4 regions of the Streptomyces shinuiensis genome follow, and region 2 is predicted to be linked to each of the others. Evidence: riboswitches for the same ligand, from Rfam matches in the RefSeq annotation. Region 2 holds a riboswitch; each other region holds the start of a gene.

Region 1 (7,646 bases), 2.0 Mb from region 2:
AGCCTCAGCCGCACCTCCACCTCCTGGTCGCCCGAGATCCGGGGCTCGGCCGTCACGTCGTAGAAGCCCGCGAGGGCGTCCTGGACCTGCCGTACCGCGTCGGGGCCGCCGCTGAGGTCCGCCTCGACCGGCTCCCCGAGTTCCAGGGTGCACTCCACCTCACCGTGTGTGCGGACGTCGACCGTGCCCAGCCAGAACTTCCGCTGCTCGCCGTCCGCCCCGGGCCCGCCCCCGCCGTTGCCGTCACCCAGCTCGGGCGACCCGGGGAACGCCGACCTCAGGACGGCGAAGACGGCCGCCGCGTTCGAAGCGGTGCAGTGGGGCAGCTCGATCTCGACGAGGCACGCCCCTTCCTTGGTCTGTCCGGTCTGTTCAGTACTCATGCCCCCACCTGTACCCCGGTGCGGGCGATGGTCACAGGCCGTTCCGGGCGTCGCGCAGTGGTCGTCCTCCACCGAAGCCGGATGAGCCGGAGGAGCCGGAGGCTGTCCCTCCGGGGTGTGCTCGTACCAGCCGTACCGCTCGGAGGCGCCCTTGGCGCTGTCGTTCAGCACCAGCGTGGCCCCGGTGCCCGCCACCCCGAGCACCGCCCACCCGGCTGCCAGTACCTGCTTCGCCCGGCACGACGCCATGGCGGACTCGCCTTCGCGGAACGACGGCCATCACCACTCCGGTGATCAACCCCCCGCCGTACGGAGGATCTCAGCCTCCTTCCCGGGCGCCAGTCCCACCCGGGGACGGTCGGGACGGAGGGGCGGCTCGCCGCCCAGGGCGCACAGCCAGGCCCAGGTGTCGGCCACGGTCCGCTCCACGGGGCGGCAGCGCAGTCCCGCCGCGACGGCCCGGGAGACGTCCCCTCGGTGCATGGCGCCGTGGAACTCGCCCGGCGGGATCCACACCGGCAGGTCCGTCCACGGCCGCACCCCCGCCGCGAGGATCGGCCCGGGGTCGGTCCACCGCAGCCGCGCGCCGGAACCGGTGACGCGTACGCAGCTCTCCAGCAGCCCGCCCATGGTGGCGTGGCCGGGCGGGCTCACCAGGTTGTACGGGCCGCCCAGTCCGCGCCCGGCGGCCTCCAGCGTCCAGACGGCGAGGTCGCGCGCGTCCACGTACTGCAGGGGGAGGTCCCGGGGACCGGGCGCCAGCACCTCACCGCCCCGGGAGACGCGCAGCAGCCACCACGGCAGCCGCCCGATGTTCTCGTACGGGCCCAGGATCAGACCCGCACGCACCAGCAGGCCCCGGTCGCCGAAAGCCGCCTCGACGGCCATCTCCCCTCCCCGCTTGGCCCCGGCGTAGTCGGCGGCGGCTTCGTCGTCGGGCGAGGCGTCGACGAGCGGGCCCGTCTCGTCCAGGCCGGCCGGGGGCGGGTAGGTGTACACCGAGCGGCTGGAGACGTACGCGTAGCACCCCGCCCGCCGCGCCAGCACGACGGCGGCGTCGCGTACCGCGGCGGGCGCCCCGGACCAGGTGTCGACCACGATGTCCCAGCCGCCGGCCGTTTCCTTCAGGGCTGCGAGCCCGCCGTCGGCCGTGCGGTCGCCCCGCAGCGCGGTGGCACCGGGCGGCGGGGCGTGGCGGCCCCGGTTGAAGACGGTCACCTCCCAGCCGCGCGCCAGCGCCTCCTCGGCGACCGCACGGCCGACGAACTCCGTTCCGCCCATTACCAGAAGTCTCATGGGCCGAGCGTGCCCGCCGGCGCGGCCGGGCGGAGCGGCTTCACGCCCGTGGCGTAATCGCCACAAGCCGAACCGGGCCGGGCCCTTGCGGGGCCCGGCCCGGTTCGGGTGCCGCCGTGTCACCTCACGCGCCCGTAGCGCACGCTCTTGGTCCAGATCCTCTCCTTGCGGACGGTCTTGCCCGGCTTCGGTGAGTGCCAGATCCGTCCCTCGCCGGCATAGACGCCGACGTGGTAGACACTGCCGCCCGAGTGGAAGAAGACCAGGTCGCCCTTCTTGCGCGACCTGGCGGAGACCTTCTTCGAGCGGTTGTACTGGGCCGCCGCGGTGCGCGGCAGTTTCTTGCCCGCCTTCTTGTACGAGTACTGGGTGAGTCCCGAGCAGTCGAACCGGCTGGGGCCGGCGGCGCCGTAGCTGTAAGGGGCGCCCTCCTTGGAGGCCGCGACCCTGAGTGCCCTGTTCGCGGAGGTGGCCGCCTCGGCCTCGGGCGCGGCGGACGGGATGAGCATCGTCCCCGCCAGGGTGGCGGCGGTGACGGCGGTGGTGATGCCCGCCCGGGACACCGGTGCCGGTATGCGTGCGTGCGCAGACATGAGTGAACCCTTCGTCATACGCCTGCGAAAGATGACCTGTCGGGTTCGGGCCGGCGAAGTTGCCCGGCCACGCGCGGCGTGGCTTCACCCCAAGGGCCGCGTCGTGCGCGGCCCGCCTTGCTCGGGTCTCCCGCTCCTGCCGTCTCGTCATGGTCCGTTTCTCACCCGGACGGCGGCAGGATTGGGCGTCCGGCCGGGCGGCCCCGCCCTGCGGCGGGGACTTGCGGTCTCCTACGGATAGTGCGTCAGAAAGACTCCCAATCGGTCGATCGGAGATGTTTTGTGAACATGCTCACTGTCGGTCCGCCGAGGGACGGGGCCCTGTTCCGGCAGACTGACCGAAGCGCCAAGAGCCCTGTCAGCAAGGCTTGTTGACCCCTCCTGGGGGTGGTTGACCGGCGCGGCGACCGGTTCGCGGGCCGGTGCGGCGTGCCGCCCGGATCAGCCCGAATGGCTGCGGTCGTGTCGGGTGAACGCGGCGGGTCGCGGGGCGGCCGGAAGGCCGGCCGGGGCGTACGGCAGGGCCGCCGCACGGCCGGCGGCTCGCCCGGCGGGGCGGGAGGTCAGCGGACGTGCACGCCCGAGACGGTGCGGGCGATGACCAGGCGCTGGATCTCACTGGTGCCCTCGAAGATCGTGTAGATCGCCGCGTCCCGGTGCATGCGCTCCACCGGGTACTCCCGGGTGTAGCCGTTGCCGCCGAGGATCTGCATCGCCTGGGCGGTGACGCCCTTGGCGGTCTCCCCGGCGAACAGCTTGGACATCGAGCCCTCGGCGCCCTCGAAGGGCCTGCCCGCCGCCGCCATCCACGAGGCCCGCCACACCAGCAGCCGGGCGGCGTCGACGCGGGTGCGCATGTCGGCGAGCTGGAAGGCGATGCCCTGGTTGTCGATGATCGGGCGGCCGAACTGCACACGGGTCCCGGCGTAGTCCAGGGCGACCTCGTAGGCCGCGCGGGCGATGCCGACGGCCTGGGCGCCCACGGCGGGGCGGGAGGCCTCGAAGGTGGCCATCGCGGCGTTCTTCACACGCTCGCCGCCCTTCTTCGCCTCCTTCGCACGCTCGCGGGCGCGGGCGAGGCGCTCGTCGAGCTTCTCCTTGCCGCCCAGCAGGCAGTGGCCGGGCACGCGGACGTCCTCGAGGACCACCTCGGCGGTGTGGGAGGCGCGGATGCCGTGCTTCTTGAACTTCTGCCCCTGGGACAGGCCGGGGGTGTCCGGCGGGATCACGAAGGAGGCGTGCCCCTTGGAGCCGAGCCCGGGGTCGACGACGGCGACGACGACATGGACGTTGGCGATGCCGCCGTTGGTGGCCCAGGTCTTGGTGCCGTTGAGCACCCACTCGTCCCTGGCCTCGTCGTAGACCGCGCGGGTGCGCATGGCCGAGACGTCCGATCCGGCATCGGGCTCGGAGGAGCAGAAGGCGGCGACCTTCACGTCGTTCGCGTCGCCGTACATCTGGGGGATCCAGGTGCCGATCTGCTCCTCGGTCCCGTTGGCGAGCACTCCGACGGCCGCCAGCGCGGTGCCGACGATCGACAGGCCGATGCCCGCGTCGCCCCAGAACAGCTCCTCCATGACCATGGGGATGCTCAGGCCGGTGGGGTCGAAGTACTGCTGGGCGTAGAAGTCGAGCGAGTACAGGCCGATCTTGGCGGCCTCCTCGATGATGGGCCAGGGCGTCTCCTCGCGCTCGTCCCACTCCGCGGCGGCGGGGCGCATGACGTCGGCCGCGAAGCCGTGGATCCATTCCCGTACGGCCTTCTGGTCGTCGTTGAGGTCGAGTGCGAACTCCGCCATGGAAGCCCCTCCATCCGTTGTTACTAGCGGTAACGTGAATACGTTACCGGTCAGTGCGATGTCAACCTCCACCGTCGGCACTCTCGCGTGCGCTCCGCGGGTGTTACGTTGCGCTCAGGCGGCACCGAGGTGTCACAGCAGGGTCGGGGAGGCCGAGGAACATGGAGACCACACATCGGGAGGACCAGCGCAGCGCCACCGAGCGCCGCCGCCGGGAACTCCTGGAGGCCGCCGAGCGCGTGGTGCTGCGCGACGGCCCGGGCGCCTCGATGAACGCCATCGCCGCCGAGGCGGGCATCACCAAGCCCATCCTCTACCGGCACTTCGGCGACAAGGGCGGGCTCTACCGCGCTCTGGCGGTGCGGCACACCGACGCCCTGGTGGACGCGCTGCGGGCCGCCCTGGACGCGCCCACCGACCGGCGCGAGCGTGTGGAGGCCGCACTCGACACGTATCTGGCCGCCATCGAGGCCAGGCCCCAGGTCTACCGCTTCCTGATGCACCCGGCCGAGGAGCCCGGAGGCGAGCGCGGCTTCGACGTCGGCCAGTACTCGGCCCCGCTGCTGCGCAGGCTCGGCGAGGAGCTGGCCACGGTGATCGCCGAACGCGTCGACCTCGGCGCCGACCGCGAGGAGCGGGCCCGGGTGTGGGGGCACGGGGTCGTCGGCATGATGCACGCGGCGGGCGACTGGTGGCTGGGCGATCGGCCCTGCCCCCGGAAGCGGCTGGTGCGGCACCTGGCCGATCTGCTGTGGGGAGGCCTGGCCACGGCGGAGGACCTGGCCGGCGGTCCTGGGCTGTGAACACCGCGGAGCGCCGGACACGCCCTCGGGGGGCAGGCCCTGGGCCTACCCCCCGAGGGCCCGCGCCCCGGACCGCGCGGCCCGGCGCACCGCGCGCAGCGCCCTGCGGCGGCGCAGCCCCGTGAGGCGGTCGGTGTACACGCCGCCGTCGAGGTGGTCGCACTCGTGCTGCAGGCAGCGGGCGAAGAAGCCGGTGCCCTCGATCCGCACCGGCGCCCCCGTCCTGTCCCACCCCTCCACCACGGCGCGGTCGTGGCGCTCCACGGCGGCCTCCGCGCCGGGCAGGGACAGACAGCTCTCCGGACCGCGTACGATGACGCCGCCGGTCTCCACCAGGCCCGGGTTGACCACGTGACCCAGGTGGCGGCGGTCCTCGTCGTCGGGGCAGTCGTAGACGAACACCCGCACGGGGGCGCCGACCTGGTTGGCCGCCAGCCCCACGCCGTGCGCGGCGTACATCGACGCGAACAGGTCCTCCACCAGGCGGGCCAGCTCCGCGCCGTAGGACACCACCTCGGCGCACCGCGCGCGCAGGGCCGGGTCGGCCAACGGCCGCAGGGGATGGACAGAACCGGAACTTCCGGGAATGGCGCCGCGGTGCATGGGTGTCACCCTACGCCGTGTTGATCATCCAGGGGTGGCGCGGTTCGGGGCCGGGAGCGGACCTCGGTAGGCTGATCCCCGACCCAGGGGCAAGGAGGGACAAGGACGATGGCAGGCAACACGGAGCCGCTGCCGCCGCGGGCCAAACTGGCCGTGACGGCGGGCAAGGCAGCCGCGGCGGTGTCACGGGCCGCGGGCCGTGGCAGCGGGTCGGTGATCGGCGGACGGGTGGCACTCAGGCTCGACCCCGACCTGCTGGCCAAACTCGCCCAGAACCTGGACGTCGTCCTGGTTTCGGCGACCAACGGCAAGACCACGACGACCCGGCTGATCGCCGAGGCCCTGCGGGCCGCCGGGCCGGTCGTCTCCAACGCGCTGGGCGCCAACATGCCCGCGGGCATCACCGCGGCGCTCGCCGGGAGCGGCGAGGCGCGCTACGGCGTCATCGAGGTGGACGAGAAGTACCTCGCCGCGGTCGCCCGCGACGTGACGCCCAAGGCGATCGCCCTGCTGAACCTCTCCCGCGACCAGCTCGACCGCGCGGCCGAGACCCGGATGCTCGCCGAGCGCTGGCGCGAGGGACTGTCCGGCTCCAAGGCCGTGATCGTGGCGAACGCCGACGACCCGCTGGTGGTGTGGGCCGCCTCCTCCTCCCCCAACGTGGTGTGGGTGGCCGCGGGCCAGGAGTGGAAGGACGACGCCTGGTCCTGCCCGGCCTGCGGCGGCGTGATGCAGCGCCCCGGGGACGACTGGTTCTGCGGCGAGTGCGGCTTCCGCCGCCCCACCCCGAGCTGGGCGCTGTCGGGCGACCACGTGCTGGATCCGCACGGATCGGCCTGGCCGATCCGCCTCCAGCTCCCCGGCCGCGCCAACAAGGCCAACGCCACCACCTCCGCGGCCGTCGCCGCCGCCTTCGGGGTGCCGCCCCAGGCGGCGCTGGAGCGGATGTACTCGGTGACCGCGGTGGCCGGCCGCTACGACGTGGTGTCCTTCCAGGGCCGCGATATCCGGTTGCTGCTGGCGAAGAACCCGGCCGGCTGGCTGGAGACCTTCTCCCTGATCGACGGCCCGCCGGCGCCCGTGATCCTGTCGGTCAACGCGCGCGGCGCGGACGGCACCGACACCTCCTGGCTGTGGGACGTGGACTACTCCCGGCTGGCCGGGCACCCCATCTGCGTGATCGGCGACCGCAAGCTGGACCTGGCGGTCCGGCTGGAGGTCGCAGGGGTCGACTTCCAGGTCTGCGAGAACGCCGCCGAGGCGGTGCGGCAGTGCCCGCCCGGCCGGATCGAGGCGATCGCCAACTACACCGCCTTCCAGGATCTGCGCCGCATCGTCGGCAACTGATCCCGGGCCCTTCGGACCGCCGGCCGGAGTGAGACGGCCGAAGACGCAAAGACGCCAAAGACGCCGAGGACACGACGAGGATGCGAGCGAGCATGAGTGAGAGCGGCCTGCGCGTGGTGTGGGTCTACCCGGACCTGCTGAGCACCTACGGCGACCAGGGCAACGTACTGGTGGTGGAGCGGCGTGCCCGGCAGCGCGGGCTGGGCGTGCAGCGGATCGACGTCCGCTCCGACCAGCCGATCCCCACCTCCGGGGACATCTACCTGGTCGGCGGCGGCGAGGACCGGCCGCAGCGGCTGGCGGCCGAGCGGCTGCGCCGCGACAGCGGGCTGACGCGGGCCGTGGACAACGGCGCCATCGTCTTCTCGGTGTGCGCCGGCTACCAGATCCTGGGGCACGAGTTCATCAACGACCTCGGGCAGCGCGAGCCGGGCCTGGGCCTGCTGGACGTCACCAGCGCCCGAGGTGAGGGCGAGCGGTGCGTCGGCGACGTACTGGCCGACATGGACGAGCGGCTGGGGCTGCCCCAGCTGACGGGTTTCGAGAACCACCAGGGTGTCACGCACCTGGGCCCGACCGCGCGGCCGCTGGCCCGGGTGCGGCTGGGCAGGGGCAACGGGACCGGCGACGGCACCGAGGGCGCCTGGAACGACACCGTCTTCGGCACCTACATGCACGGTCCGGTGCTGGCCAGGAACCCGCAGATCGCGGACCTGCTGCTCAAGCTGGCCCTGGACGTGAACGCGCTGCCGCCGGTGGACGACCGGTGGTACGAGGCACTGCGCGCCGAGCGGATCGCGGCGGCCACCCAGCCCGCCTGAC
Region 2 (7,646 bases):
CGTACGCCAGCCGCCGCTCCTCCTCCAGTTCCTTGGTCTTGCCCAGGGTCCGCATGTGCGGGAAGACGCCGTCCTCCATCCCGGTCAGGAAGACGACCGGGAACTCCAGGCCCTTGGCGGTGTGCAGCGTCATCAGCGTCACCACGCCCGAGCCCTCGGCGTCCTCGTCCGGGATCTGGTCGGAGTCGGCGACGAGGGCCACCTGTTCCAGGAACTCCGCGAGCGTGCCCGGGTTCTCGCCGCGCTCCTGCTCGAACTCCAGCGCCACGGCGGCCAGTTCCTGGAGGTTCTCCACCCGGGTCTCGTCCTGCGGATCGGTGGACGCCTGAAGCTCCGCCAGGTACCCGGTGCGCTCCAGCACCGCCTCCACCACGGTCGCCGGCCCGGCTCCGGACTCCACGACCGTCCGCAGGTCGTCCATCAGCGTGTTGAAGCGCCTGACGGCGTTGGCCGAGCGGGCCGCCATGCCGTACGCCTCGTCGACCCGGCGCAGCGCCTGCGGGAAGGTGATCCTCTCGCGCAGCGCGAGCGCCTCGATCATCGCCTCGGCCCGGTCGCCGATGCCGCGCTTGGGGACGTTGAGGATGCGGCGCAGCGGCACCGCGTCCTCGGGGTTGGCCAGCACCCGCAGGTACGCCAGGACGTCGCGGACCTCCTTGCGCTCGTAGAAGCGCACCCCGCCGACGACCTTGTACGGCAGGCCGACCCGGATGAAGACCTCCTCGAAGACACGGGACTGGGCGTTGGTGCGGTAGAAGACGGCGACGTCGCCCGCCTTCGCCTCGTCCGCGTCCGTCAGCCGGTCGATCTCCTCGGCGACGAACTGCGCCTCGTCGTGCTCGGTGTCGGCCACGTAGCCCGTGATGCGCGAACCCGCGCCGGCGTCGGTCCACAGGTTCTTCGGGCGGCGGTTCTCGTTCCGCTCGATGACGGCGTTGGCGGCCGAGAGGATGGTCTGGGTGGAGCGGTAGTTCTGCTCCAGCAGGATGGTGGTCGCGTCCGGGTAGTCCTCCTCGAACTGGAGGATGTTGCGGATGGTGGCACCGCGGAACGCGTAGATCGACTGGTCGGCGTCGCCGACCACGCACAGCTCGGCGCGCCCGCCGCCGGCCGCTTCCCCCTCGCCGCCGTCCACGCCCACCAGCTCCCTGATCAGGGTGTACTGGGCGTGGTTGGTGTCCTGGTACTCGTCGACCAGCACATGACGGAAACGGCGGCGGTAGTGCTCGGCGACGTCGGGGAACGCCTGGAGCAGGTGGACCGTCGTCATGATGATGTCGTCGAAGTCCAGGGCGTTGGCCTCGCGCAGCCGTGCCTGGTACATCACGTACGCCTCGGCAAGCGTCTTCTCGAACCCTCCCCCAGAGCCTCCGGCCTGGGAGGCGCCCCCACTCGCCCTCGCCGCGAAGTCCTCCTCGTCGACCAGTTCGTTCTTCAGGTTCGACACCTGGGCGCTGAACGACTTGGGCGGGAAGCGCTTGGGGTCCAGCTCCAGGTCCCGGCAGACCAGCGCCATCAGACGGCGGGAGTCGGCGGCGTCGTAGATCGAGAAGCTGGAGGTGAAACCGAGCTTCTTGCTCTCGCGCCGCAGGATGCGCACGCACGCGCTGTGGAAGGTGGAGACCCACATCGACTGCGCGCGCGGGCCGACCAGCTCCGCCACGCGCTCCTTCATCTCGCCCGCGGCCTTGTTGGTGAAGGTGATCGCGAGGACCTCCCCGGGGTGGACGCCGCGCGCGCCCAGCAGATGCGCGATGCGGTGGGTGAGCACCCGCGTCTTGCCGGATCCGGCGCCCGCGACGATCAGCAGGGGCGAGCCGGTGTGCACCACGGCCGCGCGCTGCTGGTCGTTGAGCCCCTCCAGCAGGGCGGCCGGATCGACGACGGGACGGGCCGCGCCGTTGCCGTAGTAGGCGTCGCGCGCCCCGCCTCCGCCGAAGGCGCCCGCGAAGAGGTCGTCGGGGACGCCGTCCTGCGGCGGCGCGGACGCCTCCTCCGGCGGAGGCGGCGGCTCCTCGTCCCCGGAGGGCTCGAGGTCGGCCAGGAAGCTGTCGTCGAAGAGGCTGCTCATCGCCGTCGAGTCTAGGACGCCGTGCCCGCTGCCGGGGCGGCGCTCCTAAGATGGCGGGCATGACCGACGTCCCCGCGCCCCGCCCCCGTCCCGGCTCGGAACTGCGCGCCGGGCACACCGACCGCGAGGCGGTGGCCGAGCGGCTGCGCGAGGCCGCCGGTGACGGCCGCATCGACCTGGAGGAGCTGGACGAGCGGCTGGAGAAGGCGTTCGCCGCCAAGACCTACGGCGATCTGGAGGCACTGGTCGCGGACCTGCCCGGTCCCGGTCAGAACGCGGCGGGCCCGGCCCCGAGCGCTCAGGAGCCGCTGGCTCTCAGGACGGTCGCCGGGGACATCCGGCAGGACGGCCACTGGGTGGTGCCGGAGCGGGTAACCGCCAGGACCACGCTGGGGCGGATCGTGATCGACTTCACGCGGGCGGAGTGCCGCCACCGCGAGGTCGGCCTTGAGCTCGACGCGGGGATGGGTGAGGTCAGGGTCGTCGTGCCGCGCGGCTGGACGGTACGGGCCGAGGGGGTCACCTCCGGAATGGGCTCCGTCCGCAACCGGGCCACCGACCCGCCCGTGCCCGGCATGCCGGTACTGCGGATCAGCGGCGGCTCCAAGGTGGGGACGATCGTCGTGCGCCACCCGTACCGCTGGCCCGGGCGCCGCTCCCGCGACTGAGCGCCGCCGCTCCCGAACCGGCCGGTACGGCCGGTTCGGCCAGGGCGAACGGACCCGGTAGCGGCAGGAGACCCCCGAAACGGACGATAACCGACCGATAACGAATCGGTTTCGGGATATACCGAACACCAGCCTTCACAGGAGCCCCGCCGGTGCTCTACGGTCCAGCGTCAGGCGGCCCGGACCCCTCGCCGGCGACAGCGCCGGCACGGGCGGCCTCCGCCGAGCCCGGCCGTGCGGCCGGGGCCGGGGACCCACTCCCCACGGGGTGAATCGGGCCTGCGGGCCCGTAGGGCGGACTTCCGACGCCCGAACCCGTCAGCTAACCCGGCAGGCGGTGTTCCACGGAAGGAGCGCTCGCCTTGGCGTCGCACCGCAGACCGCGTACCCCTCTGCTGTCCCCCGCCTCCCGGCGCGGAGCGGCCGGATTCACCACCGCGGCCATCGCCTCCGCGACCCTCCTCTCCCAGGGCCCGGCCCAGGCCTCGCCCGAGGACGACCGGCCCTCGATCGAGGAGGTCCGCAACCGGGTGGACGCGCTGTACCGGGAGGCGGGCAGCGCGACACAGAAGTACAACGCGGCCAAGGAGAGGACGGACGAGCAGCGCGAGAAGGTCGACCGGCTCCTCGACGAGGCCGCCGAGCGCGCGGACAGGCTCAACGACGCGCGCCGCAAGCTGGGCGGCTACGCCACCGCGCAGTACCGCAGCGGAGGTGTGTCCGGCACCGCGGTGCTGCTCCTGTCCGACAACCCCCAGGACTTCTTCGGCCACAAGCACCTGATGGACCGGATCACCGACCGCCAGCGGCAGGCCGTCGACGACTACCGGGACGAGCAGCGCGCCGCGCGGAAGAAGCGGTCGGAGGCGTCGGCGGGCCTGGCCGAACTCACCGACGCCCAGAAGGAACTGGCGGACAGCAAGGAGACCGTCCAGGGCAAGCTGGCGCAGGCCCGGAAGCTGCTGTCGGAGCTGACCGCCGAGGAGAAGGCACGCCTGGCCGCGCAGGAGCGCAGGCGGCAGGAGGAGGCCCGCCGCAAGGCGGCCGCCGCCGCTGCCGAGCGCGAGAGGCGGGCCGAGGCCGCCGCGCGCGAGGAGCGGGCCGAGGCGCCGGCGGACGACGGCACGGAGGCGGACGGCGACGCGGGCACGGACACGGGGACCGGCGGCACGGACACCGGCACCGGCGGCGGCACCGCGGACGACTCGTACGCCGCGAAGGCCGAGAAGGTGCTCGCCTTCGCCGAGGCCCAGCTCGGCAAGCCGTACGTCTGGGGCGCCACCGGCCCCAACTCCTACGACTGCTCGGGCCTGACCCAGGCCGCCTGGCTCAGCGCGGGCGTCTCACTGCCGCGCACCACCTACGACCAGGTGGACACGGGCACCAGGATCGCCAGGGCCGACATGCGGCCGGGCGACCTGGTCTTCTTCTACGACGACATCAGCCATGTCGGCATCTACGCGGGCGGCGGCCAGATGATCCACGCGCCGAAGCCGGGCGCCGAGGTGCGCTACGAGTCCGTCGACCACATGCCCTTCCACAGCGCGGTCCGGCCGGCCTGAAACGGGCGGTGGGCTGCAGGGCCGCTTTAGATCTGTCGGATTCTCGGCGATCTGTCGCCAACCTGTCGTCTGCGACAGATCACCGAGAATCGCTCCGCAGAGTGATTCTCGGCCACTCACAGCATTCTTGCCCTCCCCGGGCGCATGGGACGGCGCGGTCCGGGTCTGTCAAACATTCGGCTCTGTCTCACTTCCGGTGGTGACGGAACGCAAGAGTTGAGCGGCGCTGCTTGCAGAGAGTGCGGCCGACGCTCTGACCTCGACAGTTCGAACGGATGGCAGCGCACCGAGACCACTGGGCCTGTCGCGCCATACTCTCGCGGACAGGTGCCGGGCCGGTCAGCCGGTACCGAAGAACGACCGCCACGGTCCGCTGACCTTCGGATTCTGGTCTACGACCTGCCCAACATTACTGTCACTTTCCGTCACCACCGGAAGTGAGACAGAGCCGAACGTTTTACGGTCCCACACCGCACAGCTCGATGAGTCTTTGGTTCTTTGGACGAGAGCGGTGAAGTGGCAGGTAAAGGGTCCTGCCATCACGTTGTTCGGGTACTCGGTGCTGGTCTGGGCGGCAGGCTGGAGTGGAGATCGTCCGGCAGAGCGGTTTCGCGGTTCTCCACTCGTTGTAGCCGGTGCCGCTCCTTCGATCCGGCCCGTGACAGACCCGACTCTGAAAGCTGGACCAAGTGCGAGCGCGCACAAGCGCCGGCGGTCGAGATGCCGTGGTCGGGGCTGGCTTGACCTTGACGCTGGGTCAACCCTCCATCCTCCCTGCAGGAGCTTCCTCACAGCCGACTGGAAAGCTTCGCGAAGGAGGCAGATGACCATGGTGACCCAGTCAATCGCCGGTCCGGCGATTCGCGTGCAGGGTCTGGAGAAGTCGTACGGGAAGCTCGAAGTGCTGCGCGGCGTGGACTTCGAGGTGGCGCGGGGTAACGTCTTCGCCCTGCTCGGGTCCAACGGGGCGGGTAAGACCACGACCGTGAGGATCCTCGCCACGCTCCTGAAGTCCGACGCGGGGACAGCCGTCGTCCATGGCTTCGACGTCGCCACGCAACCGGCGAATGTGCGGGAGTCCATCAGCCTCACCGGGCAGTTCGCGGCCGTCGACGAGATCCTCAGCGGTTGGGAGAACCTCGTACTCGTCGCCAGGCTGCGCCACCTCAAGGACCCGGGCGCGATCGCGGATGACCTGCTGAGGCGTTTCTCGCTGACCGACGCCGGCCCGCGGAAGGTGTCCACGTATTCGGGTGGGATGCGCCGCCGGCTGGACATCGCGATGAGCCTCATCGGAAATCCGTCCGTGATCTTCCTGGACGAGCCGACGGCCGGACTCGACCCCGAGGCGCGCATCGAGGTGTGGCATGCCGTCAAGGAGCTCGCCGAGTACGGCACGACGGTGCTGCTCACCACGCAGTACCTGGACGAGGCCGAGCAGCTCGCCGACCGGATTGCGATCCTCCACCAGGGCCGGACCATCGTGAACGGCACCCTTGCCGAGCTCAAGCAGCTCTTCCCGCCCGCCAAGGTCGAGTACGTCGAGAAGCAGCCGACACTGGAGGAGATCTTCCTTTCGGTCACCGGCGGCGGCGAAAAGAGCGACGCCACTGGCACGACAACTGGGGGAAAAGGATGACCGCGTACTTCTTCAGCGACACCGCCGCGCTCACGGGGCGGACCCTGCGCCATGTCACACGCAGTACGGACACCATCATCACGACCGTCATCACGCCGGTCGCCATGATGCTGATGTTCGTCTACGTGTTCGGAGGCGCCATTGATACCGGGTCGGTTTCGTACGTGAACTACATGCTGCCCGGCATCCTGCTCATGACCATCGCATCGGGCATCTCCTACACGGCGTACCGGCTGTTCACCGATGTGAAGAGCGGGATCTTCGAGCGATTCCAGTCCATGCCGATCGCGCGGTCGGGTGTGCTGTGGGCGCATGTCGTCACCTCTCTGGTCGCCAACCTGATCGCGCTCGTGCTCGTCGTGGGCGTCGCTCTGCTCATGGGCTTCCGCTCGGGGGCAGGAGTGTCGGCGTGGCTCGCGGTCGCCGGCATCTTGCTCTTGTTCACCCTGGCCCTGACCTGGCTCGCCGTGATCCCCGGGCTCTCCGCGTCGTCGGTCGAGGGAGCGGGCGCGTTCGCCTACCCACTCATCTTCCTGCCGTTCGTCAGCTCGGCGTTCGTGCCCACAGAGACGATGCCCGGCCCGGTGCGCTGGTTCGCCGAGAACCAGCCGGTGACGTCGATCGTCAACACGATCCGCGGCCTGTTCGCCCAGCGGCCGGTCGGCGACGACGTCTGGACCGCCCTCGCCTGGTGCGTCGGCATCCTCGTCGTGGCGTACGTCTTCGCGATGGCCGCCTATCGCCGGAAGATCGCCTGAGGCAGTCTGAGACCCATGCTCACCATCAGCCAGCTTGCGGCGCACGCCGGGGTGACGGTACGGGCGGTACGCCATTACCACAAGGTCGGGCTGCTGCCCGAGCCCGAGCGCGACCGGTCCGGGTACCGGATCTACGATGCCGCCGCGGTCGTGCGACTGATCCGGATCCGCACCCTGGCCGATGCAGGCGTGCCGCTGGCCAGGGTGCAGGAACTCCTCGACGCCGGCCCGGATGAGTTCGCCGGCGGTGTCCAGGAGATCGACAAGGGTCTGCGCGCCGAGATCCGGCGGCTGCAGGGCACCCGCAGCCGGCTCGCCCGGCTCGCCGCCGGAGAGTACCTGGCGCTTCCGCAGAGCGTCGTGGGCTACCTCGACCGGCTGCGCGGCCTCGGCGTCGGGGAGCGGTACATCGAGCTGGAGCGGGATGCCTGGACCATGATCGCCGCGCAGGTGCCGGACCTGATCGACTCCGTGATCGCCAAGAAGCACGAGGAACTGGACGACCCCGACATGGTGAGGCTCTACAGCTTCTTCACCGGGGAGCCCGGCTGGCGAGCCGGCGATCCACGGATCGTCGAGGTCGCCGACATCCTGGAGCGCCTGATGATTCGCGCCGTGGAGGCCGGCGAGATGGGTGCCGACGGCTTCGACGATCAGTTCGTCGCCCTGATGGACTCAGCCATGCTCGAGTCCGCACCGGGCGCCGAACTGGTGCTGGCGATTCTGAAGGAGCGTGGCTGGAGTGGCTGGACCCGCATCGAGCGAGTACCCGCTGACAGGCTCAACACTGAACGGCCTCCGTCCTGAAGGCAGGTCAGGGTCCTGGTGTGACGTCGTTCGGGGTGCTCGTGCCGGCTGTCCTATCGCCTCTTGGGCCACCCCAACGGCCCGACCACCGCCAGGGACCGGACACGGCGGTGAGAAAACCGCGCGGACAAATCGATGAGA
Region 3 (7,646 bases), 1.4 Mb from region 2:
GTCTCGCCGGGGCGCACGTAGAGCAGGTGCTCGCGGATCATCCGCTCGACGTAGGCCGGGTCCTTCCAGCGGGCCTTCAGATCGCGCTTCTCCTCGACCCGGCCGCGCAGTTCCTCGACCAGGCGCCGCTGCTCCTCGATCTCCGCACGCTGCGAGACGTACTGCCGCATGGGGTAGGCCAGGGCGACGACGAGCGAGCACAGGACCATGACGAGCAGTGCGGCGCGGCCGGTCAGCCGGCTGCGCCGGGGAGCGCGCATCCGGCGGTTCTGGGCTCGGTAGACGCGCTCCGCCGCCTGTGCGCCCAGTGCCCTGAGCCTGGTCGCGGTGGAGAACCTGTCCCGTTCCGCGGCCACCTCGCCTCCCCTGCTGCCCTGTCGTCGCCGTGCCGTCGCGGTGTCGTCGCCGTATGCCGCCGCGTCCCCGCCACCGTACGGGACGGCGGCGGGGACGCGGTGACGGCACGGCCGCCGCGGCGGCCGTGCTCAACGCTTCGCGGAGCGACCGCGCTTACCGGTCCGCGGAGCGGAAGCGCGGAAACGCCGAGCGCCCGGCGTACACCGCGGCGTCGTCGAGGATCTCCTCGATGCGCAGGAGCTGGTTGTACTTGGCGACGCGCTCGGAGCGGGCCGGGGCGCCGGTCTTGATCTGGCCGCAGTTGGTGGCGACGGCCAGGTCGGCGATGGTGACGTCCTCGGTCTCGCCGGAGCGGTGGGACATCATGCACTTGAAGCCGTTGCGCTGGGCCAGCTCGACGGCGTCCAGCGTCTCGGTCAGGGAGCCGATCTGGTTGACCTTGACCAGCAGGGCGTTGGCGGCACCCTCCTCGATACCGCGGGCCAGGCGCTCGGGGTTGGTGACGAACAGGTCGTCACCGACGAGCTGGACCTTGTCGCCCAGGCGCTCGGTGATGGTCTTCCAGCCGTCCCAGTCGTCCTCGAACAGCGGGTCCTCGATGGAGACCAGCGGGTACGCCTCGACCAGCTCGGCGTAGTAGTCGGTCATCTGGGCGGCGGTGCGCTCCTGGCCCTCGAAGACGTAACGACCGTCCTTGTGGAACTCGGAGGCGGCCACGTCCAGGGCGAGGGCGACGTCCTGGCCGGGGGTGTATCCGGCCTGCTCGATCGCCTCCAGGATGAGGTCGAGCGCCTCGCGGTTGGAGCCGAGGTTCGGGGCGAAGCCGCCCTCGTCGCCCAGGCCGGTGGACAGGCCGCGCTCCTTCAGCACCTTCTTGAGGGTGTGGTAGACCTCGGTGCCCCAGCGCAGCGCCTCGGAGAAGGACTCGGCGCCGATCGGCGCGATCATGAACTCCTGGATGTCCACGTTGGAGTCGGCGTGCGATCCGCCGTTGAGGATGTTCATCATCGGCACCGGCAGCAGGTGCGCGTTCGGCCCGCCGAGGTAGCGGAACAGCGGCAGGTCGGACGCCTCGGAGGCGGCGTGGGCGACGGCCAGCGAGACGCCGAGGATGGCGTTGGCGCCGAGGGAGGACTTGTCCGGGGTGGCGTCCAGGTCGAACATCGCCTGGTCGATCAGGCGCTGCTCGGTGGCGTCGTACCCGACCAGCTCCGGGCCGATCTGCTCGATGACGGCGAGGACGGCCTTCTCGACGCCCTTGCCGCCGTAGCGGCCCTTGTCGCCGTCACGCAGCTCCAGGGCCTCGAAGGCGCCCGTGGAGGCGCCGGACGGAACGGCTGCACGGCCGGTGCTGCCGTCGTCGAGGCCGACCTCGACCTCGACCGTGGGGTTGCCTCGCGAGTCGAGGATCTCGCGGGCCACTACGACGTCGATGGACGGCACGAGGGTCTCCTTCGTGTGTGTCGGGCGTGTGTGTCGGGTCTCAGTGCCCCGAGCCTATCCGGCCCGCGCCCGCCACCTCGTCGACAGCCCGTGCCATACGGCGGAACGGATGGTGAAATCGCAGCTCAGAAGAGGTGGGGGCATTTTGTTTCCAAATTGAATAAACCCGGTGCGGTGCGCCCTCCGCCAAGGGAGGTGACACACCGCACCGGGGTGGCGCCGCCGGGTGACGGGAGTGGCGCCGGGGCGGGCACAGCAGGGGATCAGACCCGGAGCTGCTGGCCGGGGAAGATCAGATTGGGGTCGTCGCCGATGACGTCGGCGTTGTCCTGGTGGATCTGCTGCCAGGTGGTGCCGTGGGCAGCGGCGATGGCGCGCAGCGTGTCGCCGGACTTGACCGTGTAGCCGGCCTCGGCACCGCCCCGGTGGCCGTCCGCCCGCTCGAAGGCGCTCTGCGACCGGGACTGCTCCTGGGACTGCCGCTGCGACTGCGACTGCTTCTGCGACTGCGACTGCGACTGCTTCCGGGACTGCGACTGCGACTCGGCGTCGGGGCCGGCGGGGCGGCCGCCGCCCGGGTCCACCTCGGCCGCGGGCCCGCCGGCGGTGAGGCCGCCCTTCTCGGCGCAGGCCCAGGCGCGCGGGCCCTGCATGGCCAGCAGCCGCTCGGCCACGGCGATCTGCTGCTCCCTGGTGGCAAGGTCGGCGCGCGGCGCGTACCGGGTGCCGCCGGCTGCCTCCCAGCTCGACTGGGAGAACTGCAGACCGCCGTAGTAGCCGTTGCCGGTGTTGATGGACCAGTCGCCGCCGGACTCGCACCGGGCGACCCGCTCCCAGGTGTCGACGGACGCGGCCGAGGCGCCCGGCGCGCCCGCCACCGGAACGGCGATGGCGGCGCCCGCGGCGCCCGTCAGCGCGGCCGCGCGGACGGCCCTGGCGGTGCGACTGTCGTACCCCTTGCCGGTGAACAGCATGGACGTCCCTTATCTCACCGACGCCTGCGAGGTGAGCTGTCGGGTTCGGGCAGTGAGCAAGCCCGGCCGTCCGGGGCACGGGGCCCCGGGCGACTTCACCCCAAGCCGCTCCGGACCGTGCGGTCCGGGGCGGCGCCTACCTGGTTCCCCCGCTCCTGCCCTCGGCGCTGACGCGACGACTGCCCACCGGCCGCCGGCAGGATTAGGCGCTGCGGACGGTGGCACTCGCGGTGCGAGCGAGACGACGGTAAGCACACCGGGGCATATGTCTCAAAGCATGTCAGAAACCGCCGATTCACCCTTTCTGACGCCCTCGCGGCTGGAACCCGCAGGTCAGGTGAGGAGCGTTAGGCCGGACAGGAACGACACGCCGCAATCGCCCGGGAGGGTCATCCCGCAGGGCCGTCCGCACTCACCCGAGAGTGAGTTCCTGTCCCGGCAGGATCAGGTCCGGATCCTCACCCACGACGTCCTTGTTGCTCTCGTACAGCCCGCTCCAGCCTCCCGGAACGTCCTGCTCCTGCGCGATCGTCACCAGCGAGTCCCCGGGACGCACCAGATAGCCCTCGTCCCTCCCGAGGGCTCCCAGACCGCTCACGGTGCCCGCCAGCGCGGGTCGCTCGGCGCGGGCGGAGCGGTCGGCGGCCTCCCCGGAACGCTCGTCTCCGGCAGCCTCCCGGCCCTCCGGCGTCCGGCCGTCCGCGGCCCGGCCCTCCGCCTCCCGCTCCAGTTCGCGCGGGTCGCGCTCGCCGCGGTGCTTTCCGGTACCCTTCCCGGCCTCGGCGCGGGCGTCGTCCCCGGCACCGGCCTCGTCACCCTCGGCGCCGTCGGCCTCCGGGGCGTTCCGCTCGTCCTGGGCGCCGGTGTCCTCCGCGCCGCCGCCTCCTGTCCCGCCCCCGCCGGCGGCCGGGGCTCCCTCCTCCGCGTCGCCGCCCGGCAGGAGGCCGTCCGGCAGGCCCCCGCCGCCCTTTCCGCTCCCGCCGTCCCGCGCGCCCTCCTCCGGCTCCGGCAGGAGGTTGTCCGGGTCGATGGCCGGGGCCTCGCCGGTGGTGTCGTGGCGCAGCCCGGCGTTGACGCCGCAGGAGGGCCAGGCGTCCGGCCCCCGGTCGGCGAGGATCTTCTCGGCCACCGCGATCTGCTGGCTGCGGCTGGCGAGGTCGGGGCGCCCGGCGTACGCCGTACCGCCGTACCGCTCCCAGATCTCCTGGGTGAGCTGGAGGCCGCCGTAGTAGCCGTTGCCGGTGTCGGCGCTCCACAGGCCGCCGCTCTCGCACTGCGCGACCCGGTCCCAGGTGCCGAGGTCTGCCGCCTGCGCGCCCGTCGCCCCGAGCAGGGGGATGGCGAATCCCGCGCCGGTCGCTCCGGCCGTGACGAAGATGGCGGGAGCCTGGCGGGGGCGGCGGTGTCTACCGTTCCCGGAAAGCATGTGTGGAGCCTCTCGTGCGTGGACAGCCGACAAGGTTGAGCGGTTGACGGCTGAACGTAGCGTCACCGGGCCGATCATCACAAGTCAGTGTCTCGCAGATCACGCACGGATCACATACATGACTGTGCGTCACCCGCGCACCGGCTCGAACTCGACCGGCAGTTCGCGCAGTCCTCGCATGATGAGGCCGCCCCGCCAGCGCAGATCGGCGGGTTCCGCCGCGAGCCGCAGGTCGGGAAGGCGTCCCAGCAGGGCCGTGAGCGCGATCCGCCCCTCCAGCCGCGCCAGCGGTGCGCCCAGGCAGTAGTGGATGCCGTGGCCGTATCCGAGGTGGGGATTGTCACCGCGCGTGAGGTCCAGGGTGTCCGGGTCCGCGAACCGCGCCGGGTCTCGGTCGGCGGCGGCCAGCACCACCAGCACCGGGTCGCCGGCGCCGATCCGCTGCCCGCCGATCTCCAGCGACTCGGTGGCGAACCGCCAGGTCGCCAGCTCCACCGGCCCGTCGTAGCGCAGCAGTTCCTCCACCGCCGTGTGCAGCAGCGCGGTGTCGCCGGCCGCCAGCGCGCCCTGGAGCCGGCGCCGCTGCTCCGGGTGGCGCAGCAGCGCGTAGGTGCCGTTGCCGATGAGGTTGACGGTGGTCTCGAAGCCGGCGAACAGCAGGATGAACGCCATCGCCGCGGCCTCGTTCTCCGTCAGGTGCTCACCGTGGTCGCTCGCCCGGATCAGACCGGAGATCAGGTCGTCGCCCAGGTCGCCGCGCTTGCGGTGGATCAGGTCGGCCAGGTATGCGCGCATCCGCTTCACGGCCCGGCCCACCCCGCCGCGTGGGCCGCCGCCGTGGCTCCCCCGGGGGCCCGCGGGCCGCCCCCCGGAGTGACGCAGCATCATGCCGGCCCAGTCGCGGAAGTCGTCCTGGTCCTCGGCCGGAACGCCGAGCATGTCGCAGATGGCGTAGATCGGCAGCGGGAACGCGAACTCGTGGATGAGGTCGGCGCTCCCGCGCTCCGCGAAGCCGTCGACGAGCCGGTCGGCCAGCTCCCGTACGCGCGGCTCGAAGGCCGCCACCCGGCGCGGGGTGAACGCCTTGGACACCAGCCGCCGCAGCCGGGTGTGGTCGGGCGGGTCGATGTTGAGCAGGTGCGTCATCAGGTTGGCGCCGCGCTCCCCCGGAATCCCCACCTTCCCCTTGCCGTGCGCGGCCTCGCTGTGGTGGGCGGGGTTCTTGCTCAGCCGCGGGTCGGCCAGCGTCTCGCGCGCGTCCGCGTACCGCGTCACCAGCCACGCCTCCACCCCGCTGGGCAGCACGGTGCGGTGCACGGGCGCGTGCTCGCGCAGCCGGGCGTACGCGGGGTAGGGGTCGGTGGCGAATTCCTGTGAGAACAGGGCGGGTGGGCGAGGAGAAGCAGCAGCGGGTGGGCGAGGAGAAGCAGCAGCGGGTGGGCGAGGAGAGGCAGCGGCGGCGGGCGGGGGCGGGGTGCGGTCGTCGCCGGCGTTCTCGTGGTCCACGCCCCCGACGCTAACGCGGCCTCCGCACGCCCGGCGGAGGGGGTCCGGGCTCCCGGCGCACCGGACCGGACCGGCGGCGGCATGGCGGCCCGGAGGGCGGGTACAGCGGAAGGACGGATACGGCAAAATCTCCGAAAGGGGACACAGTGCCCTCGCACTCCTACCCTCCTCCGCAGGACTGGGGCCACTACGGGGAGCCGGAGCCCGGACCGCCGCCTCCAGAGCCCCCGGCACGGCCCCGCGACGGGATGGGGGTCGCAGCCCTCGTGCTCGGGCTGATCGCCCTGGTGATGTTCTGGACCGCTCTCCTCGGTGTGGTCCTGGGGGTGCTGGCGGTCGTGTTCGGTGTCGTCGGCTACCGCCGCGTCAGGCGGGGCGAGGCGACCAACGGGTGGATGGCCCTCACCGGCGCGATCACGGGCTTCATCGGTCTGGCGCTCTCCACCGCCGTCATCGCCGCCACGGTGGCCTTCCTCAACTCCGACGAGGTCGACGACTTCCGCGACTGCATGCGGAACGCCGACACCTCCTCCGAAAGCCAGGAGTGCGTGGACGACCTGCGCGACCGGTACTGGTGAGGGCGCGCGACGTGCGCGGGCCGCACCGCCCGCAGACTCACCGGACCTGGCGGCCCTCACCCGGCAGCGTCAGCGCGACCAGCAGCAGGCAGCACCCCAGGACCGCCGCGCCGGTGCGGAACGCCAGGGCGTAACCGGGAGCGAGGGCGTCCGGGGCTTCGCCGGTGATCCGGGAGGCCGCGACGGTGGAGAGCACCGCCAGGCCCAGGGAGCCGCCCATGGTGCGGGAGGTGTTCACCATCGCCGAGACCACGCCCGCGTCCCGTTGCGGGGCGCCGGAGGTGGCCAGGGAGGCCAGCGGGGTGGCCAGCAGTCCGGTGCCGAGCATCGCGGTTATCCCGGGTCCCATCACCGTGGCCGCGTAGCCGCCGTCGGCGGCCATGACCGAGCTGAACCACAGGAAACCGCACGCCGCCAGCGCCACACCCGTCAGCGCGGTGTTCCGGGCCCCGATCCAGTGCATCAGCCGGGGCGCGAGCTTGGACCCGGCGACGACGCTGAGCGAGTGCGGCAGGAACCCCAGACCCGCCTGGAGAGGTGTGTAGAGCAGCACGTTCTGCATGTACAGCGACATGAAGTACCAGGAGGAGACCAGCGCCGCGCCGCAGACGAACATCGCGGCGTTGGCCGCCGAGACCGACGGCAGCCGGAACAGGCCCAGCGGCATCAGCGGCGCCCCGGCCCGGGACTCCACCACGACGAAAACCCCCAGCAGCGCCAGCCCGCCCAGCAGGGGCACGAGCGTGACCGACTCCGCCCAGCCGGCCGCCTCCGTCTGCACGATGCCGTAAGCCACCGCGCCGAGACCACCGGTGACCAGCACCGCGCCGGGCACGTCGAGTCGGCGGGCACCACCGGCCGGATGGTCCGCCGACAGCCGGAGCGCCACCGCGAGCAGCACGAGCACGCCGATGGGCACGTTGACCAGCAGCACCCAGCGCCAGGACAGCGCGTCGGTGAGCACACCGCCGACGAACCCGCCCGCCGCGCCACCCCCGGCGCCCACCGCCGTCCAGGTGCCGATGGCCCGGGCGCGGGCCGGGCCCTCCGGGACGGAGGTGGTGAGCAGGGTCAGGGTGGACGGGGCGAGGACGGCGGCCCCCGTCCCCTGCACGGCCCGCGCGGCCAGAAGCTGCCAGGGCTCCTGTACGAGGCCGCCGGCGAGGCTGGCGGCGGTGAACAGGCCGAGCCCGGCCAGGAACACGCGTTTGCGCCCGAAGATGTCGCCGGCCCGACCACCGAGCAGCATGAACCCGGCGAAGGTCAGCGTGTAGGTGTTGACCACCCACTGGAGCTGCTCGGCGTCCATCCGCAGCCCGGCGCGCATGGACGGCAGGGCCACATTGACGACGGAGACGTCGA
Region 4 (7,646 bases), 830 kb from region 2:
TCGGGGTCGTCGTCCCAGTACTGGAGCACGTCGTTGCCGGAGACGTCGGCGCGGTTGCCGGCCGAGACGAAGGTGGAGACGCCGCCGGCCCCCCGGCCGCGGCGGTGCAGTCCGGCGAGCACGGCGATGCCGATGGCCCCGGACTGGGTGAACAGCCCGATGCGGCCGCGTTCGGGCGTCTCGGGCGACAGAGTGGCGTTGAGCCGGACGTCCGGGGCGGTGTTGATCAGCCCGAAGGCGTTGGGGCCGATGATGCGCATCCCGTACGAGCGGGCCCGCCGCACCAGTTCGCGTTGCGCGTCGCGGCCGAAGTCGGCGGAGAGGACGACCAGCCCCTGCACGCCCCGCCCGCCGCACTCGTCGACCACCCCGGGCACCTCCCGGGCCGGGACGGCGACGACGGCGAGGTCGACGGGCTCGGGGATGTCGCGCACCGAGCGGTGGGCGGGCACCGAGTCGATCTCGGCGCGTCCCTCCTCCAGCGCTCGGTTGACTGCGTGGACGCGGCCGGTGAAACCGGCCGCGCGCAGGCTCTCCAGGACGGTGCGCCCGGCTCCGCCCGGGTTGCGGCTGGCGCCGATGACGGCGACCACGCCGGGGGACAGCAGCCGCTGCACGGAGCGGGCCTCGGCGCGCTGCTCGCGGGCCCGCATGACCGCCAGGGACTGCTCGGTCGGTTCGATGCCGAAGGTGAGGTGGACCGCGCCGTCCTCGAAGCTGCGTTTCTGGGAGTAGCCGGCGTCCGTGAAGACCTTGACCATCTTCGTGTTGGCGGGCAGCACCTCGGCGACGAAGCGGCGCACTCCGCGCTCGCGGGCGCAGGCGGCGATGTGCTCCAGCAGGGCGGAGCCGACCCCGCGGCCCTGGTGGTCGTCGCGGACGAGGAAAGCGACCTCGGCCTCGTCGGCGGGCAGGGAGGCGGGGCGGCCGGTGGCGTCTATGCGGTCGTAGCGGACGGTGGCGATGAACTCGCCGCCGACGATGGCGGCCAGGCCGACCCGGTCGACGTAGTCGTGGTGGGTGAAGCGGCGCACGTCGCGGTCGGAGAGCCGGGGGTAGGGAGCGAAGAAGCGGTAGTACTTCGACTGGTCGGAGACCTGCTCGTAGAAGCTGACCAGGCGCTCGGCGTCGTCGGGCGTGATGGGGCGGACCCGGGCCGTGCCGCCGTCGCGCAGCACCACGTCGGCTTCCCAGTGGGCGGGGTAGGCAGGCTCGCTCGGCGTCCGCATGGGGGTCAGCCTAGTCACCGGGGCACTGGATCGCGGAGGTGTCGGCTCCCCTTCCCGGGAGTCCGCCTGTGCGAAGCTGGGCTGGACTCCGGACATGCGGCCCGGTCCCGGCCGGACCCGAACCGGTCAGCGCCGGTCCGGCCTGTTCCGACCCGGTCCGGCCCGTTCGGGCTCGATCCGCTCCGACCCGTTTCGATTCGAAGGGCAACACCATGGCAGAGCGCCGTGTCACCGTCGGCTGGCCCGAGGGCCTGCACGCCCGCCCCGCCGCGGTCTTCGTCCGCGCCGCGACCGCCTCGGGCGTCCCCGTCACCGTGGCCAGACCGGACGGCGAACCGGTCAACGCCGCCTCGATGCTCTCGGTACTGGGACTGGGGGTGGAGGGCGGCCAGGAGGTCGTGCTGGCCTCCGCGGCCGATGACGCCGACATCGCCCTGGACCGGCTGGCGAAGCTGGTCTCCGAGGGACTGGACGAGCTGCCCGGAGCCGTCTGAGCCGCACGGTCCGGCGAGCCGGCCGCCGTCCGGGCCCGCATGCGGCACTGGATACGGGCCCGGCGCGGAAACGCGACGGAGATCACCGGCGGAAAACCACCGGCAAAGGCTGTGGGGCGAGCATCCCCCACGGCCTTTCCCGTATCCGGATTATTCCTGGCACGTATTCCCCGTGTACTCCCCTCCTGTGTACAGGGTTCCTGTTACGGGTTTTCACACGGCGTGTTTACGCCGTGTTTCGTTCTTCTCACCGGGCCTTTCCGGCGGCTGTCGCGCGCGGCCACCGGCCGCTGCTCGCGGCGCACCGCGACGGAGCGTTCCACGTGCTCGCTCGCCAGGGCGCGCGCCCGTTCCGCGTCGCCGCGCGCGACGGCGTCCACGACGGCGCCGTGCTCACGCCACACGGCGACCGCGCGCAGCGGCGGTTCCGCGGCGTACACCCAGGTGATCTTGCGGCGCAACTGTGTGAGCAGCGAGGCCAGGCTGGGGCTGCCCGACGCCCGGGCCAGCGTCTCGTGGTACCAGTCCTCCAGGGCCCTCAGATCGGACAGCCGGCCGCTCTCCGCCCGCTGCAGGCCCAGGCGGACCAGTCCGCGCAGGACCCTCAGCTGCGCCTCGGTGCGGCGCCGGGCGGCCCGCGCGGTACCCAGCGGCTCCAGCAGGGCGCGTATGTCGAGCAGGTCGGCGGCCTCCTGCTCGGTGGGCCGGGCGACACAGGCGCCCGCGTGGCGGCGGGAGACGACGAAACCCTCCGACTCCAGGGTCCGCAGAGCCTCTCGCACCGGGACGCGCGAAACGCCGTAACGCCTGGCGAGGAGTTCCTCGGTGAGCCGGGCCCCGGGCGGGAAAACACCGAAGACGATGTCGTCACGGACCGCGCTGCACACCATGTGCGCGGAAATGCGCATGGGCCGACCTCCGCCGCCGTCTCCATATTTCCCGAAGTGCCGCAGAGTCGAACTGTATTCCACCGGAACACGTTTTCCGATGCCCGCCGGAAAACAGACGTGAAAACATCTGCCGCGCGACCTCACGGGTCGCGCGGCGGATGCCGGTGCGTGACGGGCGCGGCTGCCCTGTGCCCTGCGGGGCGGGGTCCGTCAGACGTCGACACCCTTGCCGGCCAGATAGGTGACCGGGTTGAAGTCCGAGCCGTAGTGGGCGCCGTTGCGGGCCTCGAAGTGCAGGTGCGGTCCGGTGCTGTTGCCGGTGGAGCCGACCGCGCCGATCCGCTGGCCGCCGTCGACCTTCTGGCCCGCCGAGACCCTCGTGGCGGACAGGTGGGCGTACTGGGTGTACTTGCCGTCGTCATGGCGGATGACGATCTGGTTGCCGTACGCGCCGCCCCAGCCGACCGTCACCACGGTGCCCGGACCGACGGACCGCACGGGAGTGCCGGTGCCGGCGGGGAAATCGATGCCGCTGTGCTTGCCGGAGGACCAGGAGGCGCCGGCCTGCTTGTAGGCGGTGGTGGTGTCCACGCCCGCGACCGGGTCGACGTAGCCGGTGACCGAACGGCGCTCGGCGGAGCGGTCGGCACGCTCGTTCGCGCGCTTCTCGGCGGCCCTGCGCTCCTGGGCGGCCTCGCGCTCCTGGACGGCCTTGGCGGCCCTCGCGGCCCTCTCCTCGGCGACCTCGCGCTTCTCGGCGGCCCTCTCCTCGGCGGCCCTCTCCTCGGCGGCGTCGGCGACGCGCTGCTGGGCCCGGGCCTGGGCCCTGACGTCGTCGGCGATCGTGTCGCCGACGGCCATGGCCTGGACGAAGCCCAGGGCGTAGGTCCCCGAGCCCTCGCCCGGAGCGGCGATCGCGGGAGTGGCGGCGGCGCCGACCACGCCGGTGACGGTCAGGACGGCGGCTCCGGCCAGGCCGGCGCGGGTGCGCATGGAACGGCTGGAGAGGTGGTGCTTCTCGGTGAGGTCCTCGGTGAGCCCGGTGAGCTTTCCGGTCAGCTTCTCGGCGAGCTGCGCGGCGGCACGGGTGAACGCCATGGGTGGCGTGCTCCTTTCCTTCCTTCTCGCCTACCGGGTTAGCTGTCGGGTTCGGAGCAGGAAGGTCTCCTACGGGCGCACGGCCCGATTCACCCCAGGTGCCTCGGGAGAGGACCACTCCCGCGCGGATGGGCGGGAGGGTGGGTCCCCGGCTCCCCCGTCCGGGGGACTCGGCGATCACTGCCGTCGGCCGCGGTCGCGGTCACTTCTGACGGCCAGCGAGACAGACGCTAAACGGACAAATTTGAGCGAGCAAGCAGATAGCGGCTTTTGTAGGCCATGCCACACAGGCCGCCCACTGGAATAGCCCAAAATCGGACATAAGAAAGGCCCTTGGTGTGGCAATCCCACCAAGGGCCTTCCGCTGCGCAGCCGCCGCGAGGCGGCCGGGGGTCACTGGTCGGTGACGACGGTCACCTCTCCGATTCCCAGGTCGCGCACCGTGTCGGCGATCTGGGACGCGTCTCCCACCAGCACCGTCACCAGACGGTCCGCGGGGAAGGCGGCCACGGCCGCCGCCGTCGCCTCCACGGTGCCGGTCTCGGCGAGGCGGGCGTACAGCTTCGCCTGGTAGTCATCGGGAAGGTGCTGCTCCACCTGGTCTGCGAGGGTGCCTGCGACGGCCGCCGCCGTCTCGTAACGCAGCGGGGCCACCCCCACCAGGTTCTGCACGGCCGTGTCACGCTCGGCGTCGGTGAGGCCCTCCTCCGCCAGGGTGCGCAGCACGCGCCACAGGTCCTCCAGCGCGGGACCCGTCACATCGGTGGCCACCGAGCCGTTGATCGCCAGCATCGAGGCGCCGGCACCCTCGGGCGAGGAACGCAGCACCTGGGCGAAGGCCCGCACGCCGTAGGTGTAGCCCTTCTCCTCGCGCAGCACCCTGTCCAGGCGGGAGGTGAGCGTGCCGCCCAGGCAGTACGTGCCCAGCACCTGGGCGGGCCAGACCCGGTCGTGCCGGTCGGGGCCGACCCGGCCGATGAGCAGCTGGGTCTGCACCGCTCCGGGCCGGTCCACGACGACCACCCGGCCGGTGTCGTCCGCGGTGATCGGCGGGACCGGCCGGGGCCCGGCGGCCGCGCCCTTCCAGTCGCCGAGGGTCTCGGCCAGCGCCTTGTCCAGGTCCACCCCGGTGAAGTCGCCGACCACCACGGCCGTGGCCGTCGAGGGCCGCACGTGCTCCGCGTAGAAGGCGCGCACCGCCTCGGCGTCGATGTTCCTGATGGTCTCCTCGGCTCCCTGCCGGGGACGCGAGAGCCGGGAGTCGGCCGGGAACAGCTCCTTCGACAGCGCGATGGCCGCCCGGCGGGCGGGGTTGGCCAGCTCGTGCGGGATCTCGTCCAGACGGTTGCGCACCAGCCTCTCGACCTCGCCCTCGGGGAAGGCGGGGGCGCGCAGCGCGTCGGCGAGCAGACCCAGCGCCCTGGCCAGCCGGGAGGCCGGGACCTCCAGGGAGACCCGTACGCCGGGGTGGTCGGCGTGCGCGTCCAGGGTGGCACCGCAACGCTCCAGCTCGGCGGCGAACTCCTCGGCGGTGTGCCGGTCGGTGCCCTCGCTCAGCGCCCGGGCCATGATCCCGGCCACGCCCTCCCGGTCGCGGGGCTCGGCCTCCAGCGGCGCGACGAGGTCGACCTCGACGGCCACGACCTTCTGGCCGGGACGGTGGCAGCGCAGCACGGTCAGCCCGTTGGGCAGCTCACCGCGCTCGGGGGCGGGGAACGCCCACGGCCTGGGCTCGCCGCCGCGGGGCTGGGGGTGGAACTCCATCGACATTCCGTTCTGGGCCGTGGCGTCGCTCACTGGGCGGCCTCCTGATCGTGGGTGTCGGCGGCGGTACCGGTTCCGGAGACGGTGGCGCCCTCGGAGACGTCGGCCGCGGTGTCGGGGGCGGTCGCCTGGGTGGGCTCGTAGATCAGCACCGCGCGGTTGTCGGGGCGCAGCCGGGCCGCGGCCACCTCGCGCACCTCGTCGGCGGTGACCTGGAGCACGCGCTCCACCGCGGTCAGTGCGAGCTGTGGGTCGCCGAACAGCACCGCGTAGCGGCACAGCTCGTCGGCGCGGCCGCCGACCGTGGCCAGCCGGTCCAGCCACTCGCGCTCCAGCAGCGCCTGGGCGCGCTCCATCTCCGCCGGGGTCGGCCCCTCCTCCGCGAAGCGGGCCAGTTCCTCGTCGACCGCCCGCTCGATGTCGGCGATCTCGGCGTCGCCGGATGCCTTCACGTCCAGCCACCCCATCGAGGGCGCCCCCGCCAGCCGCAGCATGCCGAAACCGGCGGTGACGGCGGTGCGGTCGCGGCGGACCAGGCGGGTGTTCAGGCGGGAGGACTCGCCGCCGCCGAGCACCGTCAGCGCCAGATCGGCGGCGTCCGCCTCACGGGTGCCGTCGTGCGGCAGCCGGTAGGCGGCCATCATCGCCCGGGAGGGCACCTCCTCGTGGAGGGTCTGCTTGACCTCCTCGCCGATGACCTCCGGCAGGGAGCCGTCGCGCGGCGGCCGCTTGCCCTCGTGGGAGGGGATGGAGCCGAAGTACCTCTCGACCCAGGCGAGCGTCCGCTCCGGGTCGATGTCGCCGACGACCGCCAGCACGGCGTTGTTCGGCGCGTAGTAGGTGCGGAAGAAGTCCCGCGCGTCCTCCAGCGAGGCGGCGTCCAGGTCGGCCATGGAGCCGATCGGGGTGTGGTGGTACGGGTGGCCCTCGGGGTAGACCATCGCCGTCAGCTTCTCGAACGCCGTGCCGTAGGGCACGTTGTCGTACCGCTGGCGGCGCTCGTTCTTCACCACGTCGCGCTGGTTCTCCATGGACTCCTCGTCCAGGGCGGCCAGCAGCGACCCCATCCGGTCGGCCTCAAGCCACAGCGCCAGCTCCAGCTGGTGGGCGGGCATCGTCTCGAAGTAGTTGGTGCGCTCGAAGCTGGTGGTGCCGTTGAGCGAGCCGCCCGCCCCCTGTACCAGCTCGAAGTGACCGTTCCCCTTCACCTGTGCCGATCCCTGGAACATCAGGTGCTCGAAGAGGTGCGCCAGACCTGTGCGCCCGGCGACCTCGTGGCGCGATCCGACGTCGTACCAGAGGCAGACCGCGGCGACCGGCGTCTGGTGGTCCTCTGAGAGCACCACGCGCAGGCCGTTGGCCAGCCGGTGCTCGGTCGCCGTCAGACCGCCGGCGGTGGGCGGAGGGGAGGCCGTGTGAGCCATGGGCAGGGAGTCCCTTCGATCGCGATCGCGGACCGCGTTCTCACAACGCGTGTGTGGTCACTGTATGCAAGCGGCCGGACAAAGCGCGAAGTTCCCGTACGGTTCGGGGCGGGGACCGGACTGTCGGTGCCGAGGTCCACAATGGTGCCCGTCCGTCCCCCGCCCCAGCACGGGGCCACACAGTCCGCAGTACGCAAGAAGGAGTCGCAGCCGCGATGGCCCGCCGCAGCACGAAGACCCCGCCGCCCGGGGGAGAGTTCGAGGAGCGCGTCCTCGACATCGACGTCGTCGACGAGATGCAGGGCTCCTTCCTGGAGTACGCCTACTCGGTCATCTACTCGCGCGCCCTGCCCGACGCGCGCGACGGGCTCAAGCCGGTCCACCGGCGGATCCTCTACCAGATGCACGAGATGGGGCTGCGGCCGGAGCGCGGCTACGTCAAGTGCGCACGCGTCGTCGGCGAGGTGATGGGCAAGCTCCACCCGCACGGCGACAGCGCCATCTACGACGCGCTGGTGCGCCTGGCCCAGCCCTTCTCCATGCGGCTGCCGCTGGTGGACGGGCACGGCAACTTCGGCTCGCTGGGCAACGACGACCCGCCCGCCGCCATGCGGTACACCGAGTGCCGCTCCGCACCGGCGGCCGGGCTGATGGTCGAGTCGATCGACGAGGACACCGTCGACTTCGCGCCCAACTACGACGGCAGCGAGTCCGAGCCGGCCGTACTGCCCTCGGCCTACCCGAACC

What was found. A riboswitch is a leader RNA that binds a small molecule or an ion and turns the genes downstream of it on or off. The one in region 2 is predicted to bind cyclic di-AMP.
Region 1: it holds a riboswitch for cyclic di-AMP, as region 2 does, so the genes downstream of both, ACGRHY_RS01260 (C40 family peptidase) here and ACGRHY_RS09950 (C40 family peptidase) in region 2, are expected to answer to the same signal.
Region 3: it holds a riboswitch for cyclic di-AMP, as region 2 does, so the genes downstream of both, ACGRHY_RS16815 (LysM peptidoglycan-binding domain-containing protein) here and ACGRHY_RS09950 (C40 family peptidase) in region 2, are expected to answer to the same signal.
Region 4: it holds a riboswitch for cyclic di-AMP, as region 2 does, so the genes downstream of both, ACGRHY_RS06220 (M23 family metallopeptidase) here and ACGRHY_RS09950 (C40 family peptidase) in region 2, are expected to answer to the same signal.

What each region holds. Positions count from the first base shown of each region.
Region 1 covers NZ_JBIHML010000001.1:292,410-300,055, forward strand. The annotation lists gene ACGRHY_RS01250 (hypothetical protein) at 1-383, opposite strand, end outside; gene ACGRHY_RS01255 (NAD-dependent epimerase/dehydratase family protein) at 678-1,679, opposite strand; gene ACGRHY_RS01260 (C40 family peptidase) at 1,799-2,272, opposite strand; cyclic di-AMP (ydaO/yuaA leader) riboswitch at 2,276-2,432, opposite strand; gene ACGRHY_RS01265 (acyl-CoA dehydrogenase family protein) at 2,836-4,071, opposite strand; gene ACGRHY_RS01270 (TetR/AcrR family transcriptional regulator) at 4,233-4,874, shown strand; gene def (peptide deformylase) at 4,920-5,477, opposite strand; gene ACGRHY_RS01280 (MurT ligase domain-containing protein) at 5,586-6,824, shown strand; gene ACGRHY_RS01285 (type 1 glutamine amidotransferase) at 6,917-7,645, shown strand.
Region 2 covers NZ_JBIHML010000001.1:2,252,619-2,260,264, forward strand. The annotation lists gene pcrA (DNA helicase PcrA) at 1-2,071, opposite strand, end outside; gene ACGRHY_RS09945 (DUF1707 SHOCT-like domain-containing protein) at 2,131-2,739, shown strand; cyclic di-AMP (ydaO/yuaA leader) riboswitch at 2,950-3,091, shown strand; gene ACGRHY_RS09950 (C40 family peptidase) at 3,102-4,301, shown strand; gene ACGRHY_RS09955 (ABC transporter ATP-binding protein) at 5,131-5,940, shown strand; gene ACGRHY_RS09960 (ABC transporter permease) at 5,937-6,698, shown strand; gene ACGRHY_RS09965 (MerR family transcriptional regulator) at 6,714-7,505, shown strand.
Region 3 covers NZ_JBIHML010000001.1:3,672,025-3,679,670, reverse strand. The annotation lists gene ACGRHY_RS16825 (FtsB family cell division protein) at 1-356, opposite strand, end outside; gene eno (phosphopyruvate hydratase) at 511-1,800, opposite strand; gene ACGRHY_RS16815 (LysM peptidoglycan-binding domain-containing protein) at 2,064-2,774, opposite strand; cyclic di-AMP (ydaO/yuaA leader) riboswitch at 2,781-2,951, opposite strand; gene ACGRHY_RS16810 (transglycosylase family protein) at 3,187-4,200, opposite strand; gene ACGRHY_RS16805 (cytochrome P450 family protein) at 4,330-5,706, opposite strand; gene ACGRHY_RS16800 (DUF4190 domain-containing protein) at 5,955-6,284, shown strand; gene ACGRHY_RS16795 (MFS transporter) at 6,322-7,646, opposite strand, start outside.
Region 4 covers NZ_JBIHML010000001.1:1,423,060-1,430,705, forward strand. The annotation lists gene ACGRHY_RS06205 (bifunctional acetate--CoA ligase family protein/GNAT family N-acetyltransferase) at 1-1,229, opposite strand, end outside; gene ACGRHY_RS06210 (HPr family phosphocarrier protein) at 1,442-1,723, shown strand; gene ACGRHY_RS06215 (GntR family transcriptional regulator) at 1,927-2,631, opposite strand; gene ACGRHY_RS06220 (M23 family metallopeptidase) at 2,824-3,711, opposite strand; cyclic di-AMP (ydaO/yuaA leader) riboswitch at 3,725-3,897, opposite strand; gene ACGRHY_RS06225 (M16 family metallopeptidase) at 4,105-5,475, opposite strand; gene ACGRHY_RS06230 (M16 family metallopeptidase) at 5,505-6,899, opposite strand; gene ACGRHY_RS06235 (DNA gyrase/topoisomerase IV subunit A) at 7,115-7,646, shown strand, end outside.